2 regions of the Herbiconiux aconitum genome follow, and region 1 is predicted to be linked to the other one. Evidence: predicted binding sites of a transcription regulator. Region 1 holds the regulator's gene; the other holds the start of a gene.
The links. Region 1 encodes HrcA, which represses chaperone genes, less so after heat shock. Its sites were predicted from a motif close to TTNGCACTCGNNNNNNNCGAGTGCNAA; they were not measured.
Positions count from the first base shown of each region.

Region 2: the regulator HrcA is predicted to act here: its motif matches at 4,438-4,464, upstream of groL (chaperonin GroEL).

Region 1 is NZ_JANLCM010000003.1:42,780-50,102, forward strand. Features, by position in the region: gene lepA (translation elongation factor 4) at 1-132, shown strand, start outside; gene N1027_RS19435 (DUF1990 domain-containing protein) at 135-803, shown strand; gene hemW (radical SAM family heme chaperone HemW) at 812-2,074, shown strand; gene N1027_RS19445 (DUF4870 domain-containing protein) at 2,166-2,687, opposite strand; gene hrcA (heat-inducible transcriptional repressor HrcA) at 2,888-3,922, shown strand; gene dnaJ (molecular chaperone DnaJ) at 3,977-5,092, shown strand; gene N1027_RS19460 (16S rRNA (uracil(1498)-N(3))-methyltransferase) at 5,108-5,851, shown strand; gene N1027_RS19465 (HIT domain-containing protein) at 5,963-6,325, shown strand; gene N1027_RS19470 (PhoH family protein) at 6,393-7,323, shown strand, end outside.
Region 2 is NZ_JANLCM010000001.1:1,960,327-1,967,649, forward strand. Features, by position in the region: gene N1027_RS09365 (SDR family oxidoreductase) at 1-247, shown strand, start outside; gene N1027_RS09370 (nitroreductase family protein) at 341-871, opposite strand; gene msrB (peptide-methionine (R)-S-oxide reductase MsrB) at 895-1,296, opposite strand; gene N1027_RS09380 (GNAT family N-acetyltransferase) at 1,360-1,833, shown strand; gene N1027_RS09385 (DUF3263 domain-containing protein) at 1,952-2,242, shown strand; gene N1027_RS09390 (LytR C-terminal domain-containing protein) at 2,259-2,885, shown strand; gene N1027_RS09395 (cold-shock protein) at 3,058-3,261, shown strand; gene N1027_RS09400 (DUF3048 domain-containing protein) at 3,334-4,398, shown strand; gene groL (chaperonin GroEL) at 4,510-6,129, shown strand; gene N1027_RS09410 (sensor histidine kinase) at 6,537-7,323, opposite strand, start outside.

The sequences.
Region 1 (7,323 bases):
CGCAAGCGGAAGCTCCTCGAGAAGCAGAAAGAGGGCAAGAAGCGCATGAAGATGGTGGGCCGGGTCGAGGTGCCCCAGGAGGCCTTCATCGCCGCGCTCTCGGGCGACACCGAGAAGAAGAAGGACAAGTAGGCGTGCCGGGAACGACGACGGCACGCTCGGTTCCGCGCTCCGAGGTGCCCCTCAGCTACGCGGCGGTGGGTGCCACGCAGGCCGAAGATCTGCTCTACTTCCCGCCGAAGGGCTTCCACCCGATGGAGCGCCGCGCACGTCTGGGCTCCGGCACCGAGCGCTTCGAGGTCGCGTCGGCGAAGCTGATGGCCTGGGGCGTACAACGCGGCGCCGGCATCACGGTGGGCGACATCCAGCCCGCCGGCCCCAGTACGACCGATTACGCGGGGCTCGTCTTCGACGAGTCCGGCACTCCTGTCGGACCCCGCGCCGCGCACCCGGAGCAGGGATACGGCGAAGACGGCACCCCGCTCGTCTCGGCCGGCACCACCGCCGAGCTCACCGTCCGTGCCTTCGGCCTGCGTTTTCGGGCGCCGATCCGCGTGGTCTACCTGGTGAACGAGCCCGGTCGCATCGGATTCGCCTACGGCACCCTGCCCGGGCATCCGGAGTCCGGAGAAGAGAGCTTCGTCGTCGAGCACCTCTCCGACGATTCGGTGTGGATCGTCGTGCGCGCCTTCTCGCGCCCGAGCACGTGGTTCTACCGCCTCGGACTGCCGGTGCTGCGCATCGTGCAGGCGCGCGCCACCCGCCGTTACCTCCGCGCGCTCATGCCGAGCAAGGGCGCATAGGCGGGCTCGTGCCTTCTCTCTTGCCGGTGGGCGATCCGGCCCCTGCGGACGGGCTGCTGCCCAGGCCCGGCGCGACGGATGCCCCGGATGCGTCAGCCGCTCCGGAGTCGACTGCCGCGCCCGCAGCCTCCCGCGACTTCGGCCTCTACGTGCACGTGCCGTTCTGCCGCGTGCGCTGCGGCTACTGCGACTTCAACACCTACACGGCCACCGAGCTCCGCGGCGTGAAGCAGAGCGACTACGCGTCTCAGGCGATCGAGGAGATGCGGTTCGCGGCCGGCGTGCTCGACGCATCCGGGTATCCGCGCCGACCGGCCTCGACCGTGTTCTTCGGCGGCGGCACGCCCACGCTGCTGCCGGCCACCCAGCTCGCCGCAATGCTTCGCGCGGCGCGAGACACCTGGGGTCTCGCCGACGGCGCCGAGGTCACCACCGAGGCGAACCCGGACTCGGTCGACGCCGCCTACCTGCGCACCCTCGCCGATGCCGGATTCACCCGCGTCAGCTTCGGGATGCAGTCGGCGGTGCCGAGTGTGCTCGCCACGCTGGAGCGCACCCACGATCCTCTGCGCGTGCCCGAGGTGGTGCGGTGGGCGAAAGACGCCGGTCTCGATGTCAGCCTCGACCTCATCTACGGCACGCCGGGCGAGACGCTCGACGACTGGCAGCGCTCCATCGACGCGGTGCTCGCGAACGAACCCGACCACGTCTCAGCCTACGCCCTGATCGTCGAAGACGGCACGAAGCTCGCGCGGCAGATCCGGTCGGGGCAGGTGATCGCGCCCTCGGACGACCTGCAGGCCGACATGTACGAGCGAGCGGATGCCGCGTTCGGAGCCTCGGGTTACGAGTGGTACGAGGTGAGCAACTGGGCCCGCGGTGCGTCGCACCGTTCGAGGCACAACCTCGGCTACTGGGTGGGTCACGACTGGTGGGGCATCGGGCCCGGATCGCACAGCTACGTGGGGTCGACGCGGTGGTGGAACGTCAAGCATCCGGCCGCCTTTGCTCAGCGCATCGCGGCGGGCGAGTCGCCGGCGGCGGGCCGCGAGACGATCGGAGAGGCTGCGCGCGAACTCGAGCGCGTGCTGCTGCTCACCCGAGTGCGGGGCGCCCTCCGCATCGCGACGCTCGCGCCGGCGGCGCGGCGAGAGGTCGCGGGCCTCATCGCCGACGGCCTGGTCGACGGCCCCGCAGCCCTCCGCGGCACCCTCGAACTCACCCTGCAGGGCCGCCTCCTCGCCGACGCGGTCGTGCGCCGCCTCACCTGACCCGTTGTGGCCGGACAACGACAAACGTCGCGGCAACCGGCCCTGTAGAGGGCATCGGTCACCGCGACGTTTGGAGAAGTCCGCGCCGAACCTACTTGATGAAGCGGAAGTTGAAGAAGTAGCGGTAGGTTCCGCCCTGGTTGACCTTCACGCCCGCGATGATCGCGAAGATGAGGCCGACGATCTGCACGGCCCAGGCCAGGAAGAGGAACAGGCCGCCGATGAAGATGAACAGCGTGATCATGCCGATGATGTACAGCCCGGCGGCGAAGATCGCGACCGTGATCTGGAAGTTCAGCGACTCCTTGGCCTCCTGGTTGGTGAGGGGGCCGCGGTCTTTGAAGATGAGCCAGATGATCAGCGGCGGAATGAAGCCGAGGATGCCACCGAGCTGACCGAGGAAGGCCCACTGCTTGTCTTCGGCGGGCGAGAGCGGCGCGGCGGCGACCGGGGCGCCCTGGTAACCGGGCGGCGGGGCCTGGTAGCCGGGCGGGGGCGCCTGGTAACCGGGGGGCGGGGCCTGGTAGCCGGGAGGAGGCGTCGCTTGTCCGGGCGGGGGAGTGGGCTGGCCGGAAGCCGGGTCGTACGGCGGTGTTGCGTTGGGGTCAGTCATGTCTCGCGCCTTTCAGACGGTGGGAGAAGCGGCTCACGGGCTCGTGCGGGCGCTCGAGGTCGTGCTCAGACACAAGATAGCGCCCGGGCTACCCGGGCGGCAATGATTTGGATCAGGGGTGTTCGGAACCGTCCACGCCCGATCAGAGATATAATTGGCACTCCAGTGAGGTGAGTGCCAACACGAGGAAGGTGTTCCTGATGGTCTCAGAACGCAGCCTCGAAGTGCTTCGCGTGATCGTGCAAGACTATGTGGCCTCGCGCGAGCCCGTCGGCTCGAAGAGCATCGCCGAACGGCATTCCTTCGGCGTCTCGGCGGCCACCATCCGCAACGACATGGCGCTGCTCGAAGAAGAAGAGCTGATCACGGCCCCCCACACGTCGAGCGGCCGGGTGCCCACCGACAAGGGGTACCGCCTCTTCGTCGACCACCTCTCCGACCTCCGTCCGCTGAGCCTCGCCCAGCGACACGCCATCGAGACCTTTCTGGGTTCGAGCGTCGACGTCGACGACGTGCTCGCTCGCACCGTCCGTCTGCTCTCGCAGCTCACCCATCAGGTGGCCCTGGTGCAGTACCCCTCGCTCTCGCAGGCACGGGTGCGGCACGTCGAGGTCGTCTCGCTCACGCCGCGGCGCCTCATGACGGTGGTCATCACCGACAGCGGGCACGTCGATCAGCGGGTGGTGGATGTGCCGGCCGAGACCGACGAGCAGCTGATCGGCGAGCTGCGGTCCCGTCTGAATGAGACGATCGGCGGTCTGGGGCTCACCGAGGCCGCCAGCGCCCTCACCGGTGTCTCCGACCGTTTCCCCCACGAACATGCTCCGACGGTCGAGGTGGTGGCGAGCATCCTGCAGGAGCAGGTGACCGCGAACCGCCAGGAGAAACTGTTGATCGCCGGCGCCGCCAATCTGGTGCGCACCGAAGACGACTTCCACGGCAGCATCCTCCCGGTGCTCGAAGCGGTGGAGGAGCAGGTGGTGCTGCTCCGCCTGTTCAGCGAGATGGAAGCAGACCAGCGCGGCATCACGGTCTCGATCGGCCGCGAGAACGAATCGTTCGGGCTCGGCGAGACGTCCATTCTTGCCTCCGGTTACTCCGGCATCGGAACGTCGGTCTCCCGTCTCGGCGTGCTCGGCCCCATTCGCATGGACTACTCGAGCAACATCTCGGCGGTGCGCGCCGTGGCGCGCTATCTGTCCCGCACTCTCGGAGACTCGGGCAGCGCGAGCTGACCGTTCTCTCCTCCACAGCTACACGACCCTCATCGAACAAAGGAGAAGCCCCTGGTGGCTGACCATTACGACGTGCTCGGCGTCTCGCGCGAAGCGACACCCGAAGAGATCAAGAAGGCCTACCGCAGGTTGGCCCGTGAGCTGCACCCCGATGTGAACCCGAGCCCGGATGCTCAGGAGAAGTTCAAGCAGGTCACCCATGCCTACGACGTGCTGAGCGACCCCGGCCAGCGGCGCGACTACGACCGCGGCCCTCAGGCCGGCTTCGGCGGCGCGGGCGGTGCCGGCGGATTCGGGGGCTTCGGAGACATCTTCGAGACCTTCTTCGGCGGCCAGGGCGGCGCATCCCGTGGCCCGAAGTCCCGCGAAGAGCGCGGCCAAGACGCCCTGCTGCGCGTGGAGGTCGACCTCGGCGAGGTCATCTTCGGAACCCACCGCGACCTCGAGGTCGACACGGCCGTGGTCTGCGACACCTGCAACGGTTCATGCTGCCAGCCCGGCACTTCGCCCGTCACCTGCGACATCTGCGGCGGCTCGGGTTCGATCCAGCGCACCGTGCGGTCGCTCCTCGGCAATGTCGTCACCAGCGCTCCCTGCGGCACCTGCCGCGGCTACGGCACCGTCATCCCGAACCCGTGCCCCACCTGCCAGGGCCAGGGCCGCGTTCGTGCACGCCGCACCATCCCGGTCGACATCCCGGCCGGCGTCGAGACCGGTCTGCGGCTGCAGCTGCCCGGCCAGGGCGAGGTCGGCCCGGCCGGCGGCCCGCAGGGCGACGTCTACCTCGAGATGAAGGTGCGTCACCACGACGTGTTCTCGCGCAACGACGACGACCTGCTCTGCACCCTCGAGGTGCAGATGTGGGATGCGGTGCTCGGCACCACCACCACCATCCAGGCGCTCGACGGCGACATCGAGATCGAGATCAAGCCCGGAACGCAGAGCGCCGAGGTGCTGACGGTCAAGGGCCGCGGCATCACGCACCTGCGCGGCAACGGCCGCGGCGACCTGCGGGTCGGCATCCAGGTGGTGACGCCCACGAAGCTCGACCACAAGCAGAAGGAGCTGATGAAGCAGCTCGCGAACGCGCACAAGTACCCCGCGCCGACGCTCGGTCACTTCCAGCAGGGCTTGTTCGCGAAGCTGCGCGACCGCTTCCTGAACGTCTGATCGGCTGGTTCGCCGGTGAGTTCCCTGTTCCTGCGCGACGACCTCGCAACGGCCCCGCACGAAGTGGGCGATGTGGTGCTGCTCTCGGGCGACGAGGCACGCCACGCGACGACGGTGAACCGGATGCGTGTGGGCGAGCACACGGCGATCGGCGACGGTCAGGGGCTGGTCGTCAGCGGTGTCGTGACGCGGGTGGAGCCGCGCGAGTTGGAGCTACGCGTGGAGGCCGTGGTCGTGCATCCGGAGCCCGCGCCGCAGCTCGTGCTCGTGCAGGCACTGGCGAAGGGCGATCGCGACGAGCTGGCCGTGCAGACCGCCACGGAGCTGGGCGTCTCCGGGGTCGTTCCCTGGCAGGCCGAGCGGTCGATCTCCCGCTGGAGCGGGCCGAAGGTCGCCAAGGGCATCGAGCGCTGGTCGAGCATCGTGCGCGAAGCGGCGAAGCAGTCGATCCGGCCGTTCGTGCCCGTGGTGAGCGGGCTCGCCGATCTCGCGGGGCTGCGCGCGCTCGCCGCGGAGAACCGGATGCTCGTGCTCGAGCCGACCGCGGGCGTGCGGCTCACCGAGATCTCGTTCGCCGAGGGTGCCGAGGCTCCGGTGCTGCTGGTCGTCGGTCCGGAGGGCGGCATCTCGCCCCATGAACTCGACGTGCTGACGGCTGCGGGAGCGCAGGCGGTGCGACTCGGCGACGAGGTGCTGCGCACGTCGAGCGCAGGCCCGGCGGCGCTCGCCGTCATCAACGCGGCGCTGGGGCGCTGGTAGCGCCTCGCCTGCTTCTGCCTCCGCTCCTGCACAGGCACGCTTGTAGCGAACCCCGGCTCCCAGTTGTCCACAGCCGGTCCGTTCAGCGGGTGCCAAAACTACAATGGAGCCATGTCCACCGAAACCGATTCCCCCTCGATCTTCAGCCGCATCGTCGCCCGGGAGATCCCGGCGACGATCCTCGCCGAGACCGACCGGGTCATCGCGTTCCCCGACATCGCGCCGAAGGCCCCCGTGCACGTGCTCGTGGTGCCCAAGACCGAGCGCTACCGCGACGTGGTCGAACTGGCAGCGGGAGACCCTGGTCTTCTCGCTGAGATGGTCGCCGTCGCGAAGTCCCTCGCCGACGAATTGACCGACGGCGACTTCAGACTCATTTTCAACACCGGCCCGAACGCCGGGCAGACCGTCTTCCACGTGCATGCTCACGTGCTCGGAGGCGGCCTCGAGGAAGGAACCCTTGGACAGGGCTGACACCGCACCCACACCGAACCCGCACTCCCCGGAGGCCGAAGCGCGCCTCCACATCGACGGAATCGAGATGGTGCGCCTCCTCGGTCCTCAAGATCGCCTGCTCACCACCATCGAGCGGCAGTTCCCGCTGGTCACCGTGCTAGTGCGCGGCAACGACATCACGCTGAGGGGCGACGCCGATCAGGTGGATGCCGCCCGCCGACTGGTGGAGGAGCTGCTGCTGATGGTGCGCAACGGCCAAGACCTCACGCCTGTCGAGGTCTCGTCGTCAGCGCGCATCCTCGAGAACGATCGGGCCGCGAGCCCGGCCGAACTGTTGAGCCAGGCCATTCTCACCGCCCGCGGCAAGAGCGTGCGGCCGAAGACCACGGGTCAGAAAGACTACGTCGACGCGATCGACGAGAACACCATCGTGTTCGGCATCGGTCCGGCGGGAACGGGCAAGACCTACCTCGCCATGGCGAAGGCCGTGCAGGCGCTGCAGCGCAAAGAGGTCGAGCGCATCATCCTGACCCGTCCGGCCGTCGAAGCCGGCGAGCGCCTGGGCTACCTCCCGGGCACGCTCACCGACAAGATCGACCCCTACCTGCGGCCGCTCTACGACGCGCTCAACGAGATGATGGATCCGGAGATCGTGCCGAAGCTCCTCGCCACCGGCACCATCGAGGTTGCACCGCTGGCCTACATGCGCGGTCGCACGCTCAACAACTCGTTCATCGTGCTCGACGAGGCACAGAACACCACGCCCGAGCAGATGAAGATGTTCCTCACCCGGCTCGGCTTCGGTTCGAAGATGGTGGTCACGGGGGACATCACGCAGGTCGACCTGCCCACCGGAACGAGCGGACTGCAGATCGTGACACGCATCCTCGACCGCATCGACGACATCCATTTCGCCACGCTCACCAGCGCCGACGTGGTGCGCCACACCCTGGTGGGCGAGATCGTCGACGCCTACACCAAATACGATCAGGTGCAGATGGCCCGTCGCGAACACG
Region 2 (7,323 bases), on a different contig from region 1:
GGAGGTGCTGGTCGAGATCGCGCTCGGCGAGCCGCGCGGTCTCGACCGCGACCTCGGCGGGCCGCAGGAGGAGAACATGGCCGACATGGTGAGGCGCTACCTCGCGGCGACGGGGCAGAAGCGCCCGGTTCTGGAGGTGCCCCTGCCGGGCCCGTGGGGCCACGCCTTGCGCGACGGCACCCTCCTGCCCGGCGCGACGGCCCGGCGTGCGTCCCAGACCTTCGCCGACTGGCTCGCCGCCCTCTGAGTCGACGCGTTTTCGGGAGGAGGAGCATCGAACGAGCCGCCGCTGAGGGGGTCGTTCTCCGCAGCTCCTCCCGAAACGGAGGTCGTGCGGGGCTCAGAGGCTGGAGAGGTGCTCCGAGACGCGGATGCGCCCCTTCGGGCGCTCTTTCTTGCCTCGATCCGGCAGGCCGCCGACATAGAGCCAGCCGAGCAGCTCCTCGTGCTTGCCGAGACCATGGGCGGCTCGCACGGGCGCCGTGCGGGTGAGTTCGCCCGAACGCCAGAACACGCCCCATCCCTCGTCGTCGAGGAGCAGCGAGAGTCCGTGGGCGACCCCGGAGGCAACGGCTTCCTGCTCCCAGTGGGGCACTTTGTGGCTCGGTTTGAACGAGGCGACCACCGCCAGCACCAGCGGTGCGCGATGCGCTTTCGCGCGGAACTTCTCGGCGTCTTTCCCGTGCGCGCCGTCGGCCTTGGCGAGGGCGGCACCCAGGATGTCGCGGGCATCCCCGCGGATCTCGATGACCCGCCACGGCCTCAGACCGCTGTGGTCGGCGAGCTGGCCGGCCGCCTCGACGAACGAGGCGACGTCGGCGTGGCCGGGCGCGACATCCGTCACCTTCGACGACGAACGCCGGGCGAGCATGGCCTCCTTGACGCCGGGCACTCCTATTCGGCCGCTTCGAAGCTGAGCGAGATGGAGTTCATGCAGTAACGGTCGCCGGTGGGCGTCTGCGGTGCGTCATCGAAGAGGTGCCCGAGATGCGATCCGCAGTTCGAGCAGCGCACCTCGGTGCGCACCATACCGAGCGAGCGGTCTTCGATGAGTTCGACGGCCTCGGAGCCGGTGGGGTCGTAGAAGCTCGGCCAGCCGCAGTGCGAGTCGAACTTGGTGGTGCTGCGGAAGAGCTCCTGGCCGCAGGCCTTGCACTTGTAGACGCCCTCGCGGTTCTCGTCGAGCAGCTCGCCCGTCCAGGGACGCTCGGTGGCCGCCTCGCGCAGCACGGCGAATTCCTCGCTCGACAGCTCGTCGCGCCAGGCGTCGTCGGACTTCTGTACCTCGTAGGTCATGGTGCTCCTGCAGTGAGTGGATTCGGGCGATCAGTCGTCAATCATCCCAGTAAACTCTGGCAGGTGGCTGCCCATTCCCCCGTTCAGAAGCGCTGGACCGAGCTGACGACCACGGAGCTCTATGCCTTCCTCAAGCTCCGCACCGACGTCTTCTTCGTCGAGCAGAAGGTCGACGAGTCAGAACTCGACTGGCGTGACGCCGAACCCGAGACCATCCACTACTGGATCGTCGAGGGCGGGCAGACGGTCGCCTACCTGCGGGTGCTGAGGGATGCCGAGCCTCAGCACGAAGACGCGCGTCGGCTCATCGGGCGGGTGGTCGTGCATCCCGAATTCCGCGGTCAGGGCTTGGCGCAGGTGCTGATCACGCAGGTGCTCGACGAATTCGGCGAGGAGTCACTGCTGCTGCACTCGCAGAGCTACATCGCGCCCCTTTACGCCCGGTTCGGTTTCGTCGCGTACGGCGACGAGTTCGTGGAGGCGGGCATCCGGCACATCTCGATGTTCCGGCCCGGGAACGACGACGACGCCGACTGAGCAGGCCTCGCACCGCGGGCCGGCGATCGCGCGGCCCGCCGCCGCTATCGGCGGGCGTTGAGGTGGCCGCCAATATGATGTGAAAAATATCCACCGCGCACGGAAAGAAGGGAGCAGGATGGCCGCCGCCGACGAACAGCCGCAGCCGGGTGTCCCCGCTCCGCTGAACGACCGCGACGCCCGCATCCTCGGCTTCGAACGTGCGTGGTGGAAGCATGCCGGTGCGAAAGAGCAGGCCATCCGCAAGGAGTTCGGACTCTCCTCGGCCCGGTACTATCAACTTCTCGGTGCGCTGATCGACTCTCCGGCCGCTCTCGCGCACGATCCGATGCTCATCAAGAGGCTTCAGCGGGTGCGGGATGCGCGAATGGCCGCGCGTTCCGCTCGACTGCTGTCGCGCGACGACTAGGACCTCACTCCCCACCATGGCCCGTTTCTCCGAGGACAGCTTCGACCGCCTGCCCGCCCACCGCGAACGCGTGGGCGCCCACCGCGGACCCCGCCCGCGCGGCCGGGGCTGGATCATCGTCGCCTGGGCGGCCCTCGCCACCGCTCTGCTGGTGGGTGGCGGCGTCACCTATCTCGCGGTCATCAACAACAACATCCAGTTCACGGGTGGTTCGAGCGGTGGCGCCAGCACGGCCGCGCCATCCGATGCCCCCACCCCTACTCCCACGATCACGCCGATCACCGACGGCACGCTGGCGGTGACCGTGCTGAACGGCACCGACAACGTCGGTCTGGCCGGGCGCGTCGGTCAGGCCGCGATCGACGCCGGCTGGAACGTCGGCACCATGGCGAACGCGAGCTCGACCGACTTCGCCACCACCACCGTCTACTACGAAGACCCCGCCAACGAAGCGGCTGCCCTCGGTCTTGCCCAGTTGCTCGGCAACGCGGCCACCGAGCAGTCGTCCACCTTCCAGGGAGCGGCGCTCACCGTCGTGGTCGGCACCGATTACGCGGGCCCGGGTCTGGATGCCGGAACCGGCGACGTGCCTGCTGACCCGCCGGCCGACGACACGGGCACGGAGTCCGACACCGGCGAATAGGGCCGCTTTCGGCTCGCAATATTTCGCGCGTGTTTCAGTCGTGTTGAGTTGCGATCACGATCTGTGGAATTCGCCGCTCGAGCCATTGTGCGAAGAATCTGCCCGAATAGGATGTGGAATCGGTGGTGGCAATTGTGTCACTTCTGCAGAAACACAGCACTTGGGAGTAACAATGGCGAATGGAACCGTCAAGTGGTTCAACGCTGAAAAGGGCTACGGCTTCATCACTGTCGATGGTGGCGGACAGGACGTCTTCGTCCACTACTCCGCGATCGACATGGCGGGCTACAAGGTCCTCGAAGAGGGCCAGCAGGTCGTCTTCGAAGTCGGCACCGGATCCAAAGGGCCACAGGCCGAGTCCGTTCGGCTTGCCTGATTCTTTTTCGAGGTTCCGCGGCGCACGTCGGAGTGCGTTCGTGGTGAGCGCCGGCGGCACTAGTCTGTGGGCGTGAAGAACCGCCGGAGAGCTGCCGCGCGCGTGGCATCCGGTGCCGCGCTGCTGCTCGCGACGGTGGGGCTCGCCGCCTGCTCGGCGCAGCCGAACCCGCCGGCGTCGACGGTGACGCCGACGGCCGCGTACTCCTCCGACTACCGCACCCCCGCGCCCACCGTGCCGGCACCCCTCCGCGGCACTCTGGTGGCGGCGGATTCGCTGAGGAGTCCATCGCTGGCGGCGAAGATCGACAACCACGAAGACGCCCGGCCGCAGATCGGCCTCGATCGAACCGACATCGTGTTCGAGGAGCTGGTCGAAGGCGGCATCACCCGCTACGTCGCCATCTGGCAGACCGACGTGCCCGAGCTGATCGGGCCGGTGCGGTCGATCCGGCCGATGGATCCCGACATCCTGTCGTCGTTCGGCGGCATCGTCGCCTTCTCGGGCGGGCAGGAGCAGTTCGTCGACATGATGCGCGCGGCCCCGGTCTACAGCGCGATCCACGGCGAGAGCGACACCGAGTCGACCTTCTACCGGATGGACGGGCGTGACAGCCCGCACGACGTGGTGGTCAAGGCGACCGAACTGGTGGGCGAGCATCCCGACCTGGCCGTGCCGGGGCAGCAGTTCGCGTACTCCTTCGACGTGCCGTCGTCGACGGCGGCGATCGACGGTGCGCCGACCGGCTCCCTCGACCTGGTGTTCTCGGATGCGCGGTTCCCCAGCTGGATCTGGGATGCGCCCTCCGCGAAATTCCTCCGCCTGCAGGAGGGGTCGCCTGATCTCAGCGAGTCGGGCCAACAGCTTTCGGCGACGAACGTGGTCACCCTGCGGGTCGACGAGGTCTACGATTACGACGCCGAGGTGCCGCGCGCCGTGATGGTCGCTTCAGGCGAGGCGTGGGTTTCGACCGGCGGAAAGACGGTGCACGCGACCTGGTCGAAGGATGCTCCGACCTCGCCGATCCGCCTCGTCGACGACCTCGGCGCCACGGTTCGGCTCGCGCCGGGCAACACCTGGGTGGAACTCGTTCCCCTCGACCAAGGCAGCGTCACCGTCGTTCCTCCCGCGGCGTGAGCTCACTTGCACTCCCACCCTCCGAGTGCCAGTATTGCTTTAGCACTCGTGAACACTGAGTGCTAACACACCTGAATCTTTGAATACGTCCAGGGAGGACGAGAAACACATATGGCAAAGATCATTGCTTTCGATGAAGAGGCCCGTCGTGGCCTCGAGCGTGGCCTCAACATCCTCGCCGACGCCGTCAAGGTGACGCTCGGCCCGCGCGGCCGCAACGTCGTGCTCGAGAAGAAGTGGGGCGCTCCCACGATCACCAACGACGGCGTGTCCATCGCCAAGGAGATCGAGCTCGACGACCCGTACGAGAAGATCGGCGCGGAGCTCGTCAAGGAGGTCGCCAAGAAGACCGACGACGTCGCGGGCGACGGAACCACCACCGCCACCGTGCTCGCTCAGGCCCTGGTCAAGGAAGGCCTCCGCAACGTGGCCGCCGGCGCCGACCCGATCAGCCTCAAGAAGGGCATCGAGAAGGCCGTCGCGGCTGTCTCGGCCGAGCTGATCAAGAACGCCAAGGAGATCGAGACCAAGGAAGAGATCGCTGCGACCGCTTCCATCTCGGCCGCCGACCCTGAGATCGGCGCCATCATCGCCGAGGCCATCGACAAGGTGGGCAAGGAAGGCGTCGTCACCGTCGAGGAGTCGAACACCTTCGGCACCGAGCTCGAGCTGACCGAGGGCATGCGCTTCGACAAGGGTTACCTGTCGGCCTACTTCGTCACCGACCCGGAGCGTCAGGAAGCGGTCTTCGAAGACCCCTACATCCTGATCGTGAACAGCAAGGTCTCGAACATCAAGGACCTGCTGCCGATCGTCGACAAGGTCATCCAGACCGGCAAGCAGCTGCTCATCATCGCGGAAGACGTCGATGGCGAAGCGCTGGCCACTCTGGTCGTCAACAAGATCCGCGGCATCTTCAAGTCGGTCGCCGTCAAGGCCCCCGGCTTCGGTGACCGTCGCAAGGCTCAGCTGCAGGACATCGCGATCCTCACCGGCGGCCAGGTCATCTCCGAGGAGGTCGGTCTCAAGCTCGAGAACGTCACTCTCGACCTGCTCGGTCAGGCCCGCAAGGTCGTCATCACGAAGGATGAGACCACGATCGTCGAGGGCGCCGGCGACGGCGAGGCCATCGCCGGACGTGTTGCTCAGATCCGTGCCGAGATCGAGAACACCGACAGCGACTACGACCGCGAGAAGCTCCAGGAGCGCCTCGCGAAGCTCGCCGGTGGTGTGGCGGTCATCAAGGCCGGTGCAGCGACCGAGGTCGAGCTGAAGGAGCGCAAGCACCGCATCGAAGACGCCGTGCGCAACGCCAAGGCTGCCGTCGAAGAGGGCATCGTCGCCGGTGGTGGCGTCGCCCTCATCCAGGCCGGCAAGACCGCGTTCGCGAACCTCGAGCTCGTCGGTGACGAGGCGACCGGTGCGAACATCGTCAAGGTGGCCATCGAGGCTCCGCTGAAGCAGATCGCCTTCAACGCGGGCATGGAGCCGGGAGTCGTCGCCGCCAAGGTGCGCGACCTCGACTACGGCTGGGGCCTGAACGCCGCGACCGGTGAGTACGTCGACCTTCTGGCCGCCGGCATCATCGACCCGGCCAAGGTCACCCGCTCGGCTCTGCAGAACGCAGCGTCGATCGCCGGTCTGTTCCTGACCACCGAGGTCGTCGTGGCCGACAAGCCCGAGAAGAACGCCGCTCCGGCGGGCGACCCCACGGGTGGCATGGACTTCTGAGTTAGCTGCAGCAAAGCGCCCTCCGCCTTCGGCGGGGGGCGTTTTGCTGTTCGCGCCGCCGCTTCTGCGGCGCGAAGAGAGATGTGGGCGTGAGGTCGCTCCGCGGCCTCGCGCCCACATTGTGCCGGGTGGAGGCGCCTCACAGAAGTACGGGGCAACGCGCTCGTTCTGTCACCGAGTCGCCAAGACACGCCGTAACCCCCGAGGGCGTTGCGGCGTGTCTTGGCGACTCGGTGATGGCCGGGTCGGGGTCAGGGTGGCGCTTCTCGGTGCGGGCACGGGCGGCGGCGTGCGCGGCTTGCAGGAGCTCGATGATGTGGGGCATGGTGCGCTCGGCGTTCACCAGCCGCGGGTCTTGGTGTTACCGCGACCTCGGGAAACGCACAAACCCGCGGATGAGCGCCGGCTCAGGCCGGGAGAGGCCTCGTGGGCGGGGGCGTGGGTGCCGCACCGACCGGCATGAGGGGGAGGGTGACCCGGAAGGTCGCACCGCCACCGGGGGTCTCCAGCGCCTCGACGGTGCCGTGGTGGGCGGCGACGATCGACGAGACGATGGCGAGCCCGAGGCCCGATCCGCCGGTCTCCCGAGTGCGCGACGAGTCGGCGCGGTAGAAGCGCTGGAAGATCTTCTCGCGGATCTGCGGCGGGATGCCGTCACCATGATCGATCACGTCGATCGTCGCCACACGCCGGGATTCGTCGACCTGCAGGGACAGTTCGATCGGACTGTCGGCCTCGGTGAAGCGCAGGGCGTTGCCGATCAGATTCGTGAGCACCTGACGGATCTTGTTCTCCTCGGCGAGCACGATGGGCCGCACCTCGGGGATCGCGACGGGCGCGGTCTCGGCGGGCGCCACGGGTGCGGAGTCCGCGGCCCCGCCGGACTGGCCGTTCGGTGCGGTCACGGGCTTCGGCCGGCGGCGCAGGCGTGCGAGTGTCGCGTTGGCGAAGTTGATCGGACGCGTGGCGGTGGACGGCGTGCGCGACGCATCCGGTGCATCCGGATCTGCCGGCGGAAGTCCCTCGATCGCGGGCGCGAACGACACCGGCGACGGCCCCGCCGGCGTGAGGGCCGACACGATGCGGCCCGGGCTCGCAGCGCGGGCATCCATCGCCGCATCGAGGGTGAGCGGCACGAGGTCGACCGGGGAGAGCTGCAGCGGGCGGGTCTCGTCGAGACGGGCGAGCTCGAGG